Regions from separate parts of the Methylibium sp. Pch-M genome, predicted to be linked through region 1. Evidence: predicted binding sites of a transcription regulator. Region 1 holds the regulator's gene; the other holds the start of a gene.
What was found. The regulator LexA, encoded in region 1, represses DNA repair genes until DNA is damaged. The targets are predictions, from matches to a motif close to ACTGTATNNNNATACAGT.
Positions count from the first base shown of each region.

Region 2: a site for LexA is predicted at 1,544-1,561, ahead of recA (recombinase RecA). Genes of this name have one in related genera too.

Region 1 covers NZ_CP029606.1:3,835,022-3,838,427, forward strand. Annotated here, with positions in the region: gene C1M51_RS18395 (acetyl-CoA C-acetyltransferase) at 1-71, shown strand, start outside; gene phbB (acetoacetyl-CoA reductase) at 185-922, shown strand; gene C1M51_RS18405 (hypothetical protein) at 979-1,308, opposite strand; gene lexA (transcriptional repressor LexA) at 1,432-2,109, opposite strand; gene C1M51_RS18415 (asparaginase) at 2,205-3,155, shown strand; gene C1M51_RS18420 (NRDE family protein) at 3,168-3,406, opposite strand, start outside.
Region 2 covers NZ_CP029606.1:1,984,840-1,988,245, forward strand. Annotated here, with positions in the region: gene C1M51_RS09630 (RecX family transcriptional regulator) at 1-388, opposite strand, end outside; gene recA (recombinase RecA) at 435-1,508, opposite strand; gene C1M51_RS09640 (response regulator transcription factor) at 1,650-2,321, shown strand; gene C1M51_RS09645 (sensor histidine kinase) at 2,354-3,406, shown strand, end outside.

The DNA.
Region 1 (3,406 bases):
GCAGCAAGCGGGGCATCGCGTCGCTGTGCATAGGCGGCGGCATGGGTGTTGCATTGACCGTGGAGCGCTGAGGAGCAACGGCGCATTCATTAAGGGTGAGCCCGGATCGGGCGAATACCCTTGACCCACGCATATCGGCACGCGACGCTAGAGCGGCCATGACAAACCACAGAGGAGCAGAACAATGAGCAAGAAGGTCGCATACGTCACGGGGGGCATGGGCGGCATCGGTACCGCGATCTGCCAGCGTCTGCACAAGGACGGATTCACCGTCGTGGCCGGCTGCGGCCCGAGCCGCAACTTCAAGAAGTGGCTCGACGAGCAGGCCGCGCTCGGCTACGGCTTCCACGCTTCGGTGGGCAACGTGGCCGAATGGGAGTCGACCGTCGAGGCCTTCAAGGAAGTCAAGGCGCAGCACGGTCCGGTGAGCGTGCTGGTGAACAACGCCGGCATCACGCGCGACGGCATGTTCCGCAAGATGACCCGCGACGACTGGAGTGCGGTGATCAGCACCAACCTCGACAGCCTGTTCAACGTGACCAAGCAGGTGATCGACGAGATGACCGATGCCGGCTGGGGCCGCATCATCAACATCAGCTCGGTCAACGGCGAGAAGGGCCAGTTCGGCCAGACCAACTACTCGGCGGCCAAGGCCGGCATGCACGGCTTCACGATGGCGCTGGCCCAGGAAGTGGCCAGCAAGGGCGTGACGGTCAATACCGTGAGCCCGGGCTACATCGGCACCGAGATGGTCCGTGCGATCCGCCAGGACGTGCTCGACAAGATCGTGGCGACCATCCCCGTCAAGCGGCTCGGCACGCCCGAGGACATCGCCTCGATGGTGTCGTGGGTGGCCTCCGAGGAGTCCGGCTTCGCGACCGGCGCCGACTTCTCGGTGAACGGCGGCCTGCACATGGGCTGACGGCAAAGAGCCGGGCGCAAGGCCCGGCTCGTATCCGGCGGCGGGCGCCTGGAAACTCAGGCCCGCCGGTCTTCGATCGCTGCCAGGCTCTCGAGCGCTGCGCACACCTCGGCGAACGACCCGCCGATCGCAGCGCGCCGCTGGTCCTCGGGGTCCATGGTCATCCAGAAGCGCCTCGCGGCGCGCCGCGCGTTCTCGATGCCGGCAACGCGGGGCAGCGCGGCCCTGAAGGGAGTGACCGGCCGGGGTCGCGGCGTGGTGGCTGCGACGGGGCGGGTGCGAAATGCCGGTGACCTGAACACCAGCGCCGGTACCGCAGCAGGCGCGGGGGCCTGGAAGGCGGTCTGCCACCAGCGCCGCAAGGGGTTCCAAAAGACCGTGACCATGGTGAATCTCCAATCGGAAGTTCAGCAGGATTGATGTCGATGGGCCTGGTCCGCGGGATAACACGCCGTTCGGCGCGCATGCCCACCACCCGCGGGGGCCATGAATTCAGGCGCCAGCCGGTCTTACATGAGCAGGGTGTTGCGGATGAGCCCGACGGCCAGACCCTCGATCTCGAACTCACCGCTCTCCGGCGTGACGACGATGGGCTCGAAATCCGGGTTTTCGGGCAGCAGTTCGATCGTGCCGCGCACGCGCCGGAAGCGCTTGACCGTGACCTCATCGCCCAGGCGGGCGACGACGATCTGCCCGTTCTTGGCTTCCCGGGCCTTCTGCACTGCGAGCAGGTCGCCATCGAGGATGCCGGCGTCGCGCATGCTCATGCCCCGCACCTTGAGCAGGTAGTCAGGCCGTCGCGGGAACATGCTGGCCTCGATCGCATAGCTCTGGTCGATGTGCTCCTGCGCCAGGATGGGGCTGCCCGCGGCCACACGCCCGACCAGCGGCAGCATCAGCTGCGACAGGCTGGGCAGCGGCAGCGAGAACTGCTTGTTGCGCAACTGGTTCAGCGAACGCAATGTGTCAGACTTCAGACGGATGCCCCGCGAGGTGCCGCCCACCAGTTCGATCACGCCCTTGCGTGCCAGGGCCTGCAGATGCTCCTCCGCCGCGTTGGCAGAACGGAAGCCGAGTTCTGCGGCGATTTCGGCGCGCGTGGGCGGTGATCCGGTGCGCTCGATCGAGGTCTGCACCAGATCGAGGATCTGCTGCTGCCTGGCGGTGAGCTTGGGGGCGTCGTCCATGCGGGTGCTCCTGCGGTGTCGGGAGTCGGGCTGTCACCAGACCGGCGCACTGAATTTTTATCCAGTGACTGTATTTTTATCCAGCTTTCCAGAAAATGCAAAGCCCTGAACCCCAACCCGTGGCGCGCGTCGTGATTCTGGCCACCGGCGGCACCATCGCCGGTACCGCGGCCACAGCCACCGACAGCCTCGGCTACACCGCAGCGCAACTGGGCATCGCGCAGCTGCTGGCCGCCGTGCCGGCCTTGGCCGGCCTGCCCATCGAGGCGGAGCAGGTGGCCCAGATCGACAGCAAGGACATGGGCATGGCGGTGTGGCGCGCACTGGCCCGCCGCGTCGCACACCATCTCGCCCGTCCGGAGGTGAGTGGTCTGGTGGTCACCCACGGCACCGACACGCTGGAGGAAACCGCCTACCTGCTGCAGCGCGTGCTGGCACCGTGCAAGCCGGTGATCCTGACCGGTGCCATGCGGCCCGCCACCGCCGTGCAGGCCGACGGCCCGCAGAACCTGCTCGATGCGGTTGCGTTGGCGCGCGAGCCCGGCGCGGCAGGCGTCTGCGCCGTGTTCGCCGGCTCGGTGTTCGGTGCCTTCGATGTGCGCAAGCGCCATACGCACCGGCTCGACGCGTTCGGCGCTGGCGATGACGGGGCCATCGCGCTGATCGAAGGGAGCAGGGTGCGGCACCTGCGCGCCTGGCCGGCGGGCCTGCCGCTCGGCATCGGTGTCCTGGATCGGCCCGAGCCGCGCGTCGAGATCGTCGTCAGCCACGCCGGTGCGTCGGGCGCGGTGGTCGAGGCCTTGCGGGCGCAGGGCGTCGATGGCCTGGTGGTGGCCGGCACCGGCAACGGCAGCCTGCACCACGCGCTGGAAGCGGCGTTGCGGAGTGCCCAGGCGGCTGGGGTCGTGGTGCAGCGCTGCACGCGCGTCGCCGACGGCGCCGTGCTGCCGACCGGTCACCACGACGCATTGCCGATCAGCGAAGCCCGAACGCCGGCCCAGGCCCGCATCGAACTGATGCTCGCGCTGATGGCGCGCGGCGCCTGACGCCTCGGCGGCTCAGCGCGCCGGCTTGAGGACCCCGCGCGCGCGGGTGCGCCGCGGAGGCGTGCTGGCCTTCGCCGGCAGCGCGCCGGGCTCCTCCACGGTGCTTTCCGACACCGATTCGGCCGCCGCGTGCGGCACCTGTCCCACGCCGCTGTAGCGCGGCGGCCAGTCCACCAAGCGCGAGCGCCGCAACAGGGCGACGCCCGCGCCGACGGCATAGCTGCGCTCGAACACGTGCGTGACGAGCTGGC
Region 2 (3,406 bases), 1.9 Mb from region 1:
GCTTGGCCCATACCGCACGGGCGCGGGCGAGTTCGCTGTCCTTGAGTTGTTGCGCGGTCTCTGCGTCGAGAGCCATGCCGTGCTGCGCGAGTTCCCGGTGGATGCGCAGGTTGCCGAAGCGCCCCTCGCGGGCGCTCACGCGGGTCTCGATGAAGCGGTCGGCGCTGAGCAGGTCCTTCGCCGCGAGCCAGTCGAGCAGGTCGTCGACCTCCTGCTCGGTCGGCAGCGCCGGCGCAGGGGCGTCGGCCGACAGCGGCGATGACCCCGCCGCCCTGCGCTGCCGATCGACGTGTGACAGCAACTTGCGTCGCAGCTCGATGCGGCTGTGCTCGCGCTGCGCAAGATAGGTCAGCGCCTTGGCCTTCAGGGTGGGCGCGGGACGGACCACGAGACGCCTCCGTCGGCCGCCGCGAGCCCGCGGAGCTTCCCCCGCCTCAGGCGCCGGCAGCCGCCTGCTTGGTGCCCTTGGGGACTTCGATCTCGATGCTGGGCAGCAGCGCCACGCCCAGCGATTCACGAATCTTGTTCTCGATCTCGTGGGCCAGTTCAGGGTTCTCGCGCAGGAACTCGCGGCTGTTGTCCTTGCCTTGGCCGATCTTCTCGCCGTTGTAGGCGTACCAGGCGCCCGACTTGTCGATCACCTTGGCGATGACGCCCAGGTCGATGATCTCGCCCTCGCGTGACACGCCCTCGCCGAACAGGATGTCGAACTCGGCGGTCTTGAATGGCGGGGAGACCTTGTTCTTGACGACCTTGACCTTGGTCTCGTTGCCGATCACTTCTTCGCCACGCTTGATGCTGCCGATGCGGCGGATGTCGAGCCGCACCGAGGCATAGAACTTCAGCGCGTTACCGCCGGTGGTGGTTTCGGGTGAGCCGAACATCACGCCGATCTTCATGCGGATCTGGTTGATGAAGATCACCATGCAGTTCGACTTCTTGATCGTCGCGGTGAGCTTGCGCAGCGCCTGGCTCATCAGCCGTGCCTGCAGGCCGGGCAGGGAGTCGCCCATCTCGCCTTCGAGTTCAGCCTTGGGCGTGAGCGCCGCGACCGAGTCGACAACGATCAGATCGACCGAGCCGGAGCGCACCAGCGCGTCGACGATCTCGAGCGCTTGCTCGCCGGTGTCGGGCTGGGAGATCAGCAGCTCCTGCAGGTTGACCCCCAGTTTCTGGGCGTACTGCGAGTCGAGCGCATGCTCGGCATCGATGAAGGCGCAGGTGCCGGCCAGCTTCTGCATCTCGGCGATGACCTGCAGGGTGAGCGTGGTCTTGCCCGAGGACTCGGGACCGTAGATCTCGATGACGCGTCCGCGCGGCAGGCCGCCGACGCCGAGGGCGATGTCCAGGCCCAGCGAGCCGGTGGACACCACCTCGATGTCATCGATGACCTCGCCTTCGCCGAGGCGCATGATCGTGCCCTTGCCGAACTGCTTCTCGATCTGCGCGAGCGCAGCCTGCAGGGCCTTGGCCTTTTCGGTGTTCAATGTCTTGACGCTTGCATCCATGCTGAGCCTCCGGTTTGCTCGGGATTATGGTCGAAACTGGTTATTTGTACAGTAGTTTTTGGCTGCTCCGAAGGGCCTCCCTACAATGAAGCCGGCGCCGACCACAACGAAACCCATGGCGCCGCCGAGGGAGACACGTCCATGAGGATCCTCATCGCCGAAGACGACCAGGTGCTGGCCGACGGTCTGTTGCGCACCCTGCGCAAGGGTGGCTATGCGGTGGATCAGGTCGGAAGCGGCAGCGAGGCCGATGCGGCGCTGGCCGACCACGAGTTCGACCTGGTGATCCTCGATCTCGGACTGCCCAAGCTGCACGGCCTGGAGGTGCTGCGCAAGATGCGCGCGCGGGGCACCGTGACGCCGGTGCTGATCCTGACCGCGGCCGACAGCGTGGAGCAGCGAGTGAAGGGGCTGGACCTGGGGGCCGACGACTACATGGCCAAGCCCTTCGCGCTGCAGGAACTGGAGGCACGCGTGCGAGCGCTGACGCGGCGTGGCCTGGGCACCGCCTCGGCCATCATCAAGCACGGCCCGCTGTCGTTCGACGCGACCGGGCGCGTGGCCTACCTGAACGACCAGATGATTGAGCTGTCGGCTCGCGAGCTCTCGCTGCTCGAGGTGCTGCTGCAGCGTGCCGGCCGGCTGGTCAGCAAGGACCAGCTGGTCGAGCGCCTGTGCGAATGGGGCGACGAGGTCAGCAACAACGCGATCGAGGTCTACATCCACCGCCTGCGCAAGAAGATCGAGCAGGGCCCGGTGCGCATCGCCACCGTGCGTGGCCTGGGCTACTGCCTCGAGAAGATCGCGGGCTGAGCCGGCATGCTGCGCGGCGCGCGCCTCCGGGCATGAACACGCTGCGCGGACAACGCTCGCTGTTCGGCGAGATCCTCGACTGGATGCTCGCGCCGCTGCTGTTGCTGTGGCCGATGAGTGTCGCGCTGACCTGGCTGGTCGCCCAGAACATCGCCAACCGTCCCTACGACCGCGCGCTCGGCGAGATGGCGCGAGCGCTGTCGCAGCAGGTGAGCGTCGACCAGGGCCGCGTCGCGTTCGCTCTGCCGCCCGGAGCCGATCAGTTGCTGCGGGCCGACGAGGCGGACCAGATCTACTTCCAGGTGCTGGGCGCGCGGGGCGAGTATGTGGGTGGCGATCACACGCTGCCGGTCCCGCGCGAGGACGACGTGGCGGCGGTTGGAGAGGTCCGCTATCGCGACGACGAGGTGCACAACGAGGCCGTGCGCGTGGCCTACCTGTGGGTGGCGATGCCCGCCGCGCCGCGGATTCCCGGCGCCACCTCGCCGGCGCTGGTGCAGGTGGCCGAAACCCTGGGCAAGCGCTCGCAGCTGGCCACCGAGATCATCAAGGGCGTGATCCTGCCGCAGTTCGTGATCCTGCCGCTCGCGGTGCTGCTGGTGTGGCTGGCGCTGGCGCGCGGCATCGCGCCGCTCAACGAGCTGCAGCAGCGCATCCGCCGCCGTGCGGCTGATGACCTGAGCCCGATCGACGAGATGGAGGCGCCGGAGGAGGTCTCGCCGCTGGTACGAGCCATCAACGATCTGCTGGAGCGCCTGGACCGCTCGCTGGCGACGCAGCGGCGCTTTCTCGCCGATGCCGCCCACCAGCTCAAGACGCCGCTGGCCGGCCTGCGCACCCAGGCCGAGATCGCGCAGCGCGAGATCGACGCGGGCGAGCGCGAACCCGAGGCCTTGAAGCGCTCGCTGCAGCAGATCGCGCTGTCGAGCCAGCGGGCCGCGCACATGGTCAACCAGTTGCTGGCGATGGCGCGCGCCGAGGACCGCGAACTCGCCGCCCGCGTGGCCGAGGTCCGGCTGGCGAGGCTGGCCACGGAGACCGTGCGCGACTTCGTGCCGCGCGCGCTCGAGAAGCGCATCGACCTC